Regions from separate parts of the Paenarthrobacter sp. YJN-D genome, predicted to be linked through region 3. Evidence: riboswitches for the same ligand, from Rfam matches in the RefSeq annotation. Region 3 holds a riboswitch; each other region holds the start of a gene.
What was found. A riboswitch is a leader RNA that binds a small molecule or an ion and turns the genes downstream of it on or off. The one in region 3 is predicted to bind cyclic di-AMP.

Region 1: it holds a riboswitch for cyclic di-AMP, as region 3 does, so the genes downstream of both, HMI60_RS18710 (hypothetical protein) here and HMI60_RS08855 (M23 family metallopeptidase) in region 3, are expected to answer to the same signal.
Region 2: it holds a riboswitch for cyclic di-AMP, as region 3 does, so the genes downstream of both, HMI60_RS07770 (hypothetical protein) here and HMI60_RS08855 (M23 family metallopeptidase) in region 3, are expected to answer to the same signal.

The regions. Positions count from the first base shown of each region.
Region 1 covers NZ_CP053549.1:4,035,118-4,039,321, reverse strand. The annotation lists gene HMI60_RS18715 (CdaR family transcriptional regulator) at 1-460, shown strand, start outside; gene HMI60_RS18710 (hypothetical protein) at 729-1,907, opposite strand; cyclic di-AMP (ydaO/yuaA leader) riboswitch at 1,923-2,073, opposite strand; gene HMI60_RS18705 (hypothetical protein) at 2,202-2,432, opposite strand; gene HMI60_RS18700 (ATP-dependent DNA ligase) at 2,479-3,543, shown strand; gene HMI60_RS18695 (DUF6480 family protein) at 3,559-3,822, opposite strand; gene HMI60_RS18690 (alpha/beta fold hydrolase) at 3,956-4,204, opposite strand, start outside.
Region 2 covers NZ_CP053549.1:1,628,868-1,633,071, reverse strand. The annotation lists gene HMI60_RS07780 (response regulator transcription factor) at 1-418, shown strand, start outside; gene HMI60_RS07775 (cell wall metabolism sensor histidine kinase WalK) at 422-1,921, shown strand; cyclic di-AMP (ydaO/yuaA leader) riboswitch at 2,030-2,217, shown strand; gene HMI60_RS07770 (hypothetical protein) at 2,221-3,078, shown strand; gene HMI60_RS07765 (glycosyltransferase) at 3,251-4,204, shown strand, end outside.
Region 3 covers NZ_CP053549.1:1,867,158-1,871,361, reverse strand. The annotation lists gene HMI60_RS08865 (NlpC/P60 family protein) at 1-280, opposite strand, end outside; gene HMI60_RS08860 (C40 family peptidase) at 375-1,106, opposite strand; cyclic di-AMP (ydaO/yuaA leader) riboswitch at 1,111-1,293, opposite strand; gene HMI60_RS08855 (M23 family metallopeptidase) at 1,418-2,254, opposite strand; cyclic di-AMP (ydaO/yuaA leader) riboswitch at 2,259-2,499, opposite strand; gene HMI60_RS08850 (metal-dependent transcriptional regulator) at 2,695-3,390, opposite strand; gene serC (phosphoserine transaminase) at 3,693-4,204, shown strand, end outside.

The DNA.
Region 1 (4,204 bases), 2.2 Mb from region 3:
CGGCCGGACCGTGGACCGCGTCATCCTGGGGATCAGCGAACCCTTCCAGGTGATCAGGCAGCTCGCGGGGGCGTACCGGCAGTCCAAGGTTGCTGCGCAGGCGGCGGCCGTGGATGCGCAGCTCGGGGAACTGGTGGACAGCCGTTCCGTGGGCGTGTACCAGCTCTTTGACCGCCTGCTGGCACCGGGCGGCTGGGACGATACCGGCTCGGTGCATTTCCGGACGCTTGAGGACCAGGACAAAAACGGCGAGCTCCTGCCGGTCCTGGAGCTTCTCTACGACAACGACAGTGCCGTGCAGGATGTCGCGGCGAAACTTCACCTCCACAGGAGCAGCATCTACAACAGGCTCGGACGCATCCGCCAGCTCATCGGTGCTGATCCCTTGAACGGTGCCATCCGGCTTGAACTGCATGCTGCCTTGAAGGCGCGGCGCTGGGCCGGCAGGCCGCGGATCTGAGCCGGACCGCGGATCTGAGCCCGGACCCGCGGATCTAAGCACCGGCAAAACTCAGCGCAAGAAACAGATAAGGCAGGTACCCGCGCGGGTACCTGCCTTATCTGATGCCAATGCGCTTGCCTGGCCGTTCACGGGGGAACGCGTCAGGAGCGCCTCAGCCGCTGGCAACTCCAGCGGCCCAAACGGCGCCGGAACGTTGCCGTGCGGCTGCTGCTGCAGTACCGCCCGTGCCAGCCGGCGTGCACGTTGGTGCGGGGCAACCGCGTGCTCACTGCAGTGCCTTCTGTGCGGCGTCAAGGAGCGACTCCAAGGTGGACGCCTGCGGCTGAGGCGACGTGCCTGCGGTGGGCTTGCCGGTGGGCCGGGGCTTTGCCGTTTGCGTTCCCGTCGGTGTTGGCGTCGGGGTCGGCGTGGGAGTGGTGGTCGGCGTCGGCGTCGTGGTGGGCGTCGGTGTTGCCGGCGGCGTCGTGATCGTGTCCGAGGGCACGTCGCCGGGCGCCGGCGCAGGTTGGGTCGGAGCCGGAGTGCCGGCTACGGGGGACGGCGCTGCGACTGCCGGGGCGGACGCCGAGGGGACCCAGACAGGGGCTGCCAGGGAGACGTGCGGTGAAGGAACCGACGACGGCGAAACCGCCACAGGCGCTTCCGGTACCGTCGCCGGTTGGCCTGCTTCGGATGACGATTGACCCGACGACGACGGGGAGGACGCTGTGGTGTAGGAAGCCCGGGGCGCAGGGGCTGCCGAGCCCGGTTGGCGGTCCTCGCCACTCTGGCCGCCGTTGGCTTCCTGGGCCGGACTTTCCTGACCGAAGAACGGAAGCTCCAGTGCCTGCCCGACGGTTCCCGCAGTCAGTACCAGGCCCAGCGCTCCGGCAACCACTGCCATGCGCTGGCTCATGTGCTTCACCGACGCGGCTTTCCGCAGAACAGCTTGGGGTTCGCGGCCAAATGAGGAGGTGGTGCCGAGGGTTGATGCCGTCACCGGCGGAGGTGTCTTGCGGGATGCCGCCGGGGCCGGGGCAGCCGCTTCGGCTCCGGCTTCCCCGCGGGTGGCTGCCTTGCGGGCGGCAACCACGGGAATGGCTGACGTGGGAGGCCCTGGTGTGGTGGATGCCGGAGCTGCGGCCCGCGCGGCTTCGACTACCGGAATCGCTGCGGTTGCCGGCTCCGGAAGCGCAGGGGCTGCCTTCGGCTCGGCAGGGGCGATCACAGCCCTTGCCGCACGCTCACGCTCAGCGGCCCGGGCCGCAGCCCGCGTGATGGGCGCAGCCGTAGCGGGTGATGCCGGAGTGGGTGCCGTTACGGTGGGGATCGCCGTCGTGGCGGGTTCTGCTTGGGTGGGGATCGCCGTCGTGGCTGGTTCCGGGGATCCGCTGGGTTGGGCCCGACGGCGTCCGGTTGGCTTGGTGCGCTCGCGCTCGAGTTGCGCGCGGCGTGGGTTATCCATGGTTGGGGACATGGTTGTGCCTCTCAACGCCTGCGAGGTTAGCTGTCGGGTTCGGACGAGGCCGTCCGGCCGCGCGTGGCGGCTTCACCCCAAGGGCTTGCGGAGAAAACAAGCCCGGGAAACTGTGGGTCCCCCGTCTCTGCCGCGGGTCTGGCGGATCCTGGATTGCGGCAGAGCCCGGCGTCAATCCAGAAGCGGCCCAGCGGAGATCGGGTCGCCCTACGACCGTACAGGAGGCGGAAAGTAAAGTCACATTAATGTAACGGGCGGTAGTTCTGCCCCCGCGGGAGGGTGCTACCGCTTAGGCTTCGGGGCCGGCGCGGGGGCGGGGAGTTCGTGTTCGATTTTCCGGACCTGGTGGGCCTGATGTGTGGCAGGGCGGAAGACTTCGTCTGCGATCCCCAGCAAGCCGCCTGCTGCGGCCCGCCGGACGCCGCGCTTGTTCTCCCGCGCAATCCAGTACCAAAGCGCGCCTATGAGCGCGGGAACTCCGAGCACTGCTGCCAACACGGCCAAGATGTCCATCCGCCAACACTAGCCTTGGGCACGTACTGGCCGGTAGACATGAGCTATGGACCTACCAGTGATGCCGCCCGTTTCGCCCATGCTCGCCAAGTCCGTCACGAACATCCCCGACGTTGGGCATTACGAGCCCAAATGGGACGGATTCCGGACCATCGTCTTCAAGGACGGGGACGACATCGTCCTGGGCAGCCGCAACGAGAAGCCCATGACCCGTTACTTCCCGGAGCTGGTGGAAGCGCTGAAGAAGAACCTTCCGGACAAGTGCGTTGTGGACGGCGAGATCATCCTGATCCAAGGCAACAGGCTTGAGTTCGAGGTGCTGCAGCAGCGAATCCATCCCGCGGACAGCCGGGTTCGGATGCTTGCGGAGAAGACGCCGGCGTCCCTGGTGGCGTTCGACCTGCTTGCCCTCGGCGACGAGGATCTGACCGGCCGGCCCTTCGCCGAGCGGCGCGCTGCCTTGGAGAAGGCCCTCGCCGACGCCCGGCCTCCTGTATACGTAACGCCTGCGGTGACGGACCTGGGGCGCGCCAAGGAATGGTTCGTGCAGCTTGAGGGAGCAGGCCTCGACGGCGTGCTGTCGAAACCGCTCGACGGCACCTACCAGCCGAACAAGCGGGTGATGTTCAAGACGAAGCATGAGCGGACAGCCGATTGCGTGGTGGCCGGATTCCGTTGGCACAAGACCGCGAAAGTTGTGGGGTCGATGCTCCTGGGGCTCTACGACGACTCAGGCCGGCTTCATCACGTCGGCGTCGTGGCGTCATTCCCCATGGCAAAGCGGGAGGCGTTGGTGGCGGAGCTTGAGCCCTATCAAGTGGAGCTCGGCGACCATCCGTGGGGCGAGTGGGCCAAGCAGGACGATTCGCCCGGGGGGTCACGGATGCCCGGGGCGCAGAGCAGGTGGAGCGCCGGAAAGGACTTCTCCTTTGTGCCGCTGCGCCCCGAACTGGTGATCGAGGTGGCCTACGACTACATGGAGGGTGACCGGTTCCGCCACACGACGCAGTTCCGTCGGTGGCGGCCGGACCGGACTCCTGAAAGTTGCACGTACTCGCAGCTGGAAGAGCCTGCGGAGTACGACCTTGGGGAGATCCTGAGCCTGCCGTAGTGGCCCGGCGGGGAACTACTCCTCGTGCCCCTGGTCGCTGCTCATGCTGCCTTCGGCGGGCGGGGTTTCTCCCGGGGGCACGCCGCCGCCTGGCTCGAGGCCTGTGACGTTTCCATCCAGGGGGTCGGGATTGGCCGAGGAAGCGGGGTCGTCGTCCTCGTCCTGGCGCATGTCGGGATCTTCGTGGATGCTGTCCGCGTCGGCGGTAGTGTCGATGGGTCCACTGGCGCCGCTCACGCCGAAGGTCCGGGGATCGTCTTCCGGGTCATAGCTGGTCATGGTGAGCCCTTTCGTAAGTAAGCTTACTAATTAGCTTGCTCCGCAAGCCTATCCGGGACGGGCCGCGCCAACAAGGCCGTCCGCAGAGGTGCCCGTGCCAATGCGGCTCCCTGCGCCTCGGCGTCCTGCTTGCTCAGCGGTGCCGGGTGGTGGCGTTGACGAAGCTGCGGATGGCGTCCGCCACGGCTTTGGGGCGCATGTGCTGGGCAACGTGGCCGACGCCGGGAATTTCCACCAGGCGCCCTTGGGCCACCGCCCGCGAAAGCCTCAAGGACCAATCCGGTCCGGCAACATTGTCGCGGCTTCCCCGGAGAACCAGGACCGGGACATCGATGCCGGACAGCCGATCCAGGGTCGGGTACTTCATCATCACGGGCAGTTC
Region 2 (4,204 bases), 240 kb from region 3:
CATCGTTGGCTTGGCGGCCGGGGGCGACGACTACGTCACCAAACCTTTCAGCATGGAAGAAGTCCTCCTCCGCCTCCACCGGCTGGTCCAGCGTTCCGGCGTCGCTGCCATGGACACCGCCGAACTGGTGGTGGGAGACCTGACCTTGAACGTGGACACCCGGGAGGTAACAAGGGCCGGCGAGGACATCACCCTCACCGCCACGCAGTTCGAACTCCTGCGCTACCTCATGGAAAATCCCAAGCGCGTCGTCAGCAAGGCCCAGATCCTGGACCGCGTCTGGGACTACGACTTTGGCGGCCAGGCCAACATCGTGGAGCTCTACATTTCGTATCTCCGCAAGAAGATCGAGGCGAACCACCCACCCATGATCCACACCATCCGTGGTGCCGGCTACGTCATCAAACCCGCGGACTAGGCATTGGGCACCCTTTCAGGAGTTGCCAGGAGCTCCCGGCGCAGCTGGCTCAATCCCTCCACCTGGCATTTGCGCACCCGCCTGGTGCTGGTAGCCATGGCCTTGCTGGTAGCAATCTGCAGCGCCGTCGGAATCGTCAGCTACGCCTCCATGGACGCGGTGTTCAACAAGCAACTGGACCAGCAGCTTCAACAGGCCTCCAGCCGCGCGAACGAGTTCGGCAGGCCGCCGTCGAGCTTTCCGAACGCACCGTCCGGGAGGCCGGATCCGCTGGAGGCCCGCGGCCAGGCCGCCGGGACGCTGAACGCCCGGATCGACGGATCAACTGTTCGGAGTTCAGGCCTGATCGACGCCCAGGGCAAGAGGGTCTCCCTTTCGGACGCTGACGAGCAGGTACTTCTGACACTCCCCCGGGACAGCCGCCCTGTGGACCGTTCCCTGTCCAACGGCGACTACCGCCTGGTGGCCGTGACAACAAACTACGACGACGTGATCGTGACGGGTCTGCCGCTGGCGGACAAGCAGACCGCCGAGGCGTCCCTGGTCTGGACCATGGTGCTGGTATCGCTGGGCGGTCTGGTGGTGATCGGCCTGGTTGGCACGGTGATTATCCGGCGAACCATGCGGCCGCTTGAGCAGCTCTCCGAAGTCGCCACCAAGGTTTCACGCCTCCCTCTCGACGCCGGCGAGGTGGCACTTGCGGTGCGGGTCCCGGCGTCGGCCTCCCATCCCGGCACTGAAGTAGGGAGCGTCGGCTACGCCCTGAATCAGATGCTGAACAACGTATCCAGCGCGCTGGAGGCCCGGCAGGAAAGCGAAACCAAGGTGCGGCAGTTCGTCGCCGACGCCTCCCATGAACTGCGTACCCCGCTGACCGCCATCCGCGGCTACACCGAGTTGCTGCGGATGACCGAAAACTTCACGGACGACGGCAGGAAGTCGCTGGCCAGGGTCCAAAGCCAGTCCGAGCGCATGACCACGCTGGTCGAGGACCTCCTGTTGCTTGCACGGCTGGATGAAGGCCAACCGGTCAAGGTCACCGATGTGGACCTGACCCAGCTTGTGGTTGAGACAGTGAGCGACGAGAAAGTCATGGCCCCGGACCACATCTGGCAGCTCTCGTTGCCTGATGAACCCATCACCGTCCGCGGCGATGCCACGCAGCTCCACCAGGTGCTGGCCAATCTGCTCTCGAACGCCAGGAAGCACACAGATCCCGGAACTACGGTTGTCACCGGCGTGATGCTCTCGGCCGACGGCAGTGCAGTGGTGACCGTGACGGACAACGGGCCCGGCATTCCGGACGATTTCCAAGGCCGGATCTTCTCCCGCTTTGCCCGGGCCGACGCAGCGCGGTCGGGGTCGGAGGGGACGTCGGGGCTGGGCCTGTCGATCGTGGAATCCATAGTGGAAGCGCATGGTGGAAGCGTCGAAGTGACCTCCCGTCCGGGTCGTACGGAGTTCGCCGTGAGGCTTCCAACCGTGAGCGGCGGACAACTGTAACGATCCCGGCAAGGCGACTCACCGTCGTCGTGATCTCTGTTACCTAAATGTGACTTCTGCGGAAACCTCCTGTACCGTCGAAAGGGTGGGTCGCCCCAACTGGCCCGCATCCGGGATGCGCCGAGCTCTGCCACTTCCCGGAGTCCGTACTTTCTCCGAGGCAGAGACGGGGGACCCAGAGTCTCCGGGCCCAGGCATTTATTGCCGGCCCTTGGGGTGAAGCCGCAGCGTGATGCGCGGCCGGATGACCTCATCCGAACCCGACAGCTAACTCCGCAGGCGCTGAGAGGTAATCACACATGTCTGAATTTAACGATCAGACGCGCCCTTCCGCGCGTCACCGCGACCATAACGACAACCCGTCGACCAAGTCGCAGTCAGTCCTCAAGAAGGCAGCCCGTGACGGCAAGTCCGGTGCACGCATGTCCGTAGTAGCCGGCGTTATCGCCGCTGCACTGGGCGTTGCATCGCTCGGAACCGCCGCCAACGCAGCTCTTACTCTCCCTGAGGCAAGCCGCGTGGCCGAAGCCCGGACCGCCGCCGAGGCCAGCAACAACAAGGCCGCTGAGGAAGCCGCAGCAGCCAAGAAGGCCGCAGCTGAGAAGGCTGCCGCCGACAAGGCCGCAGCTGACAAAGCCGCCGCCGACAAGGCCGCAGCTGACAAAGCCGCCGCCGATAAAGCCGCTGCAGATCAGGCCGCCGCCGCACAAGCAGCAGCCGACCAGGCCGCCGCAGAAAAGGCTGCCGCCGAAAAGGCCGCCGCTGACGCTGCCGCAAAGCAGGCAGCCGACGCCGCTGCTGCCGCCGCCGCAGAAGCCGCAGCCGCCGCAGCTGCTCCCAAGGCTGTGGATGACCCCGCTGCTGCCAAGGCCTACGCCGCCAGCATTCTGGGCAGCTACGGCTGGAGCGCCGCCGAAATGACGGCACTGAACACGCTGTGGGAGAAGGAATCCAACTGGAAGACCACTGCCACCAACGCCTCCAGCGGCGCCTACGGCATTGTCCAGTCCCTTCCGGCCGGCAAGATGGCTTCTGCCGGCGCTGACTGGCAGACCAACTACCAGACCCAGATCAAGTGGGGCCTGAACTACATCAAGGAACGCTACGGATCCCCGTCAGCTGCCCTGGCCTTCCACCTGGCCAACAACTGGTACTAAGCCAAGCTGTTTGATTGCCGCCCCGGCTTCCGCCGTTTGCCTCAGTTCTTACTGGAGCGGATGGCGGAAACCGGGGCGGCTTCTTTCGTTTTCACAGGTGCTTGCCGGGGCTCACAGTAGTGTCACAGCTTCCGCCTAAAGCGTTCATAATCTGATCCTTCATTCTGGATCCATGACCATCACGGATCCAGGGACCGTAGTCCACCACCCGCAGGACCCGGGCGTGGGCGTCCCCGCCCGGGTTCCTGTCCTGGACCTCACCGTGCCCGTCTGCGACGAGGAAGCGCGGCTAGAGGCGAACCTCCGCCGGTTGCACAGCCACCTCATGGAGTCACTGCCGCACGCGTTCCGGATCACTGTTGCCGACAACGCCAGTACGGACGGTACGCTTCGGATAGCCGAGCGCCTGGCCCGGGAACTGCCCGAACTTCTCGTCGTCCGATTCCAGGACAGAGGCCGTGGGAACGCACTCCGCCAGGTCTGGCAAAACTCGCCGTCGCCCATTCTGGCCTACATGGAAGCCGAGCTGCCGGCGGACCTTTCCGCTTTGGCACCCTTGCTGGCCCCGCTGCTCTCCGGGCACTCGGATGTCGCTGTCGGCACCCGGCTGTCACCGGCCTCGCACACGAACCTGAGCCCGCAGCGGCAGATCATTTCCCGCAGCTACAACGCCCTGCTGCGGACCCTCATGGGCGCCCACGTCTCCGATGCCCAGTGCGCTTTCAAAGCCATCCGGGCCGACGCCGCACGCAAGCTCCTCCCCTACATCAAAGACGACCGCTGGTTCTTTGACACTGAACTCATGATCGACGCCGAGCTCTGCGGTTTGCGCGTCCACGAGGTCCCCGTGGACTGGACTGACGATCCCAACTCAAGCGTCGACGTCGTACGGACAGCCTTTGCCGATCTGCGCGGTATGGCGCGGTTGATGCGCGACCTCGCCCGGGGACGGGTCCCCGTCCGTGAGCTTAGGAGGGAGCTCGGTGCGGTGGCGGAAACGGGAAGCGGTATTCCCGGCAGAGTACTTCGCGCCCTGGGGTGGGCTGCGGTCTTCGTCGTTGTGGTCCTGCTGACGTCCAATCCCCTCGGTTTATTGCCGGGCGCCCTGACCGCGCTGGTTCTGACG
Region 3 (4,204 bases):
GCTCGTAAGAGATGGCAACCGTGGAGTCCGCAGCGATGGTGGCCTGGGCAACAGACTGGACATCGAGGGCGGACGTCGACGTCGATTCGCGGTCGACATTCGTCTCAGCAGCATTGGCAGCGATACCGCTGGTCAGCACCAAGCCTGAAGCTGCGGCGATGACTGCTGCCTGGCGGCCGACGCCACCGGCGTTGACGGTGACGGCCTTTGCGATGACGGCAAGCGAGCTGGTCTTGGGGGCCTCAGCGCGGTGCCGTGCAACTTTGTGTGCACTGGTCATTGTTTTCTCTTTCGTATCCGCAGGCAGTTGGGGTACCTGTGGGTAGTGGGTCAGCTGGCAGGGGTACGTCAGCCGGCCCCGAATCGGGTTGTTTCTAGCGGAGGGTGAAGAACGAAGACGTGCCGGTGGAGGCCACGGAGTGCAGCAGGGTTCCCTGGCCCGGGTTCAAAGCACTGATCATCATGCCGTTGCCGACGTAGATGCCTACGTGCGCACCGCCGTTCTGCATGACCAGGTCACCGGGCTGGGGGGCGCTGGTGGGCTTCATGGCCGTCCAGGCGTTGACGCGGGGGATGCTGATGCCGGCCTGGGCGTAGACCCACTGGGTGAAGCCGGAGCAGTCCCAGCCGCTCGGAGTAGTGCCGCCCCATACGTAAGGCGAGCCGATTCCTGTGTAGGCAATCGCTGCGAGCCCGGATGCTGCCGCGCTGGAGGCGGACTCCTTGGCTTCGGAGGACTGGGCAGTGACTGCAGTGGCTTCATCCGCCGTGCGCTCTGTGACCTGGGCCGCACGCTGGACAACCTTGGGGGCTTCCTTGGTGGCCACGACGGGGCTCTCGAAGGAGACGGTGGCTGTTGGCTCTGCGGTGACCACCGCGGTGGCAGCCAGCTGCTGGGTGCTGGAGACTTCCGAGGTGGAGACGTCGGTGTCAGCGGCGTGAGCCGGCAACCCGACAGTAAGGACGAGGCCTGAGGCTGCTGCCAGCACGGCGGCCTGGCGGCCAACGGTACCGGCGTTCGAGGAAACAGCCTTCGAAAGAGTGTTCAACGGGTTCGAACGAACCGATTCAGCGCGATGGCGCGCAGGGGTAGTGCGTGATGACACGTAGGTAGCCTCTCCCAATGCCTGCGAGGTGAGCTGTCGGATTCGGATGGGAGTCATCCGGCCGCGCTGCTTCACTGGGAAACTTTGCGACTTAACCCCAAGGCCTTCATTCGAAGACCAGAAGTGGTTCCCCCGCCCCTGCCAGACGATTTTGCGAACGGACCTCGAGTGGTGGCAGAGCTAGGCAATCCACTCAAGTGCACCGGCCCCCTAAAAAGCCGATGCGCTCTGAAGGTTATAACAATTGAAAGCGAATGTCACATTCAGGTCACGAGGCCTGTCATCAATGCGAGAGAGCACCATCAACTGGCTTAGAGCCAGCCCATGGGGTCAACGACCTCGCCGTTGACCTGTACTTCGAAGTGGAGGTGGCAGCCGGTGGAGGCGCCTGTGGTGCCGCTCAGGGCTACGGTGTCCCCGCGGTTGACCGTCTGGCCCACCTGGACGTTGAAGGACGACAGGTGGTTGTACGTGGTCTCCAGGCCGTTGCCGTGATCCACAACCACGCGGTTTCCTCCGCCGTACTCGTGCCACCCGGCAAAAGTCACTTTGCCTGCTGCAGCTGCATGCACGGCAGTTCCGCATTGGGCCACGAAGTCCTGGCCGCGGTGGAAGTCGCCGGTGCCGCCCGTGAGGGGGCTGACGCGGTAACCGAAGGGGGAAGCGGTGGTGAGCGTGTCGAGGGGGCTGCCCAGGGTGCCCACGGAAGAAGCACGCTGGATGCTGCCGGCCGACTGGGCGCTGAGCAGTTGCTTCAGCTTTCCGTCAGGGTCCGCAGCGGTGGCTACAGCTGCGCGGCTGAAGTCGATTTTGGCTGATGCTGCCGCGGAAACTTCGGGCTGGCTTCCGACAGTGCCGCCAACGGCCAGGGCAGATTCGGACTGTCCCGATTCCGAGGTGGCCATGACGGGGCTGGTGGCCGGCAGGCCGACAGTCAGGGCAAGTCCGGTGGCGGCAAGCGCAACTCCGGCCTTCTGCCCGACGCCACTTGCTGCGGCGAAGTCGGCAACCTGGCGCAACGGGCTCTTACGGCGGCGCACCTGGCGTTCGGTGTCGCGGGGCCGGATCTCCGTTACGACGCGGGCTGGCCGCAGCTCAGTAGCGGGGCCGGACGCACGGCGGCGGCCCCTGACGTTCTGCGATGTCAAACTCTGTTCCTCTCTGAAAAGCCTGCGAAGTTAGCTGTCGGATTCGGGTCAGAGAGTTCAAAGACCCGGTCCGCACGAAGCGCTCACGGCACACAGGTATCCAAGGAGGGACTTGCATCAATGGGCACTTCTGCTGCGGACTTCACCCCAAGGCTGCTTCTTTAGACAGCCGCTTGTGGTTCCCCCGCCTCTGCCAGTGGTGATGGTTCACCCGATCCGCTGGCAGAGCTCGGCTCCGGATCAGGTAACGCTTTGGTATCAGCGCTAGTAGATAACTATAGGGGATTAAGGCCCTTGGTAATAAATTCGTTATCAACAGAAAGACGCCTGCGGCGGCGGGCCATTATCATCAATTTCGAAAAACCGCAGGTCACACGCGCGCCAAAGCCTCTCAAAGTGAGGTTTGACACTGCCGGGAGGGTTGTCGGACCGGAAGGCTGTCAGTTGAGGGACACGAAGACGTGCGCCGCAACTTCAGGCGGGAGCTCCAAGGCTCCTTCGATGCCGGGCACCCGGACGGAGATGTACTCGCCCACGCGCTCGAGCGAGACCGGCGCCCCGGGCCGGATTCCGCCCTCATCCAACTGGGTGAGCAGTTCCGGCTCCACCTGGATGGGCTCGGCCAGCCGCGTGACAACCACCCGGGAGTCGGAGGCGTAGCCGTCCATGGCCTGCAGGAGGTTCACGTCGATCCGGGGGAACTGTGTTCCGGCCATGCCTCCCAGTGCTTCCAGTCCCGGAATCGGATTTCCGTAAGGTGACTCGGTGGGATGCTCAAGCAGTTCATAGAGCCGGCGCTCCACGCGCTCACTCATCACGTGCTCCCAGCGGCAGGCTTCATCATGCACGTACGCCCAGTCGAGTCCGATGACATCGGCCAGGAGCCGCTCCGCCAGGCGGTGCTTCCGCATGACTTCGGTGGCACGCTTGCGTCCGACTTCGGTCAGCTCCAGGTGGCGGTCGTTGGACACAATCACCAGGCCATCGCGCTCCATCCGCCCGATGGTCTGGGAGACCGTGGGGCCGGAGTGCCGCAGGCGTTCGGCTATGCGGGCCCTGAGAGCCACAATGTTTTCTTCTTCAAGCTCCAAAATGGTCCGAAGATACATCTCAGTGGTATCGATCAGATCCGTCATCCAGCTCAGCTCTCCTCGAACGCAGTTCTTGCGTAATCTCCACCGTACCGCGTCCCATACCGGGGTGGGCGGTGCCACCGCCACCCTTTGAACGCCAACCCCCAGCCTAGCTTATTTGGAATTACTCCGGATAATTCCGGACCCATTGCGGTCGCATCTTGTTCGTCCGCGTTCCACGTGGCGGACTATGACAGGGGCAGGTTCCTGCGCGCGGGCCATGTCAGGCAGAATTGGGGTGTCGAAGGGGCAGCTGACGCCACCTGCCACGACCCATCTTGAGCCGATACCCTTTGGAGCCACACGTGAGCGACAACAGCATCACCATACCCGCCGACCTCCTGCCGAAAGACGGACGCTTCGGCGCTGGACCGTCCAAGGTCCGCCCGGAACAGCTCGAGGCCCTGTCTGCCGCTGCCACCACCATCCTGGGCACCTCCCACCGGCAGGCTCCCGTCAAGAACCTGGTGGGTTCCGTCCGGGAGGGCCTGAGCCAGTTCTTCCGCGCCCCCGACGGCTACGAGGTTGTCCTCGGCGTCGGTGGTTCCACCGCGTTCTGGGACGTCGCCGCGTTCGGCCTGGTGGACAAGAAGGCCCAGCACCTCTCCTTCGGTGAGTTCGGTTCCAAGTTTGCCGCCGCCACCAACAAGGCACCTTTCCTTGATGCGTCCTCCATCATCAAGTCCGAACCCGGCACCCGTCCTGCCGCCCAGGCAGAAGCCGGCGTTGACGTGTACGCGTGGCCGCAGAACGAAACCTCCACCGGCGTCGCGGCTCCCGTAAAGCGGGTCCAGGGAGCCGACGAAGGTTCGCTGGT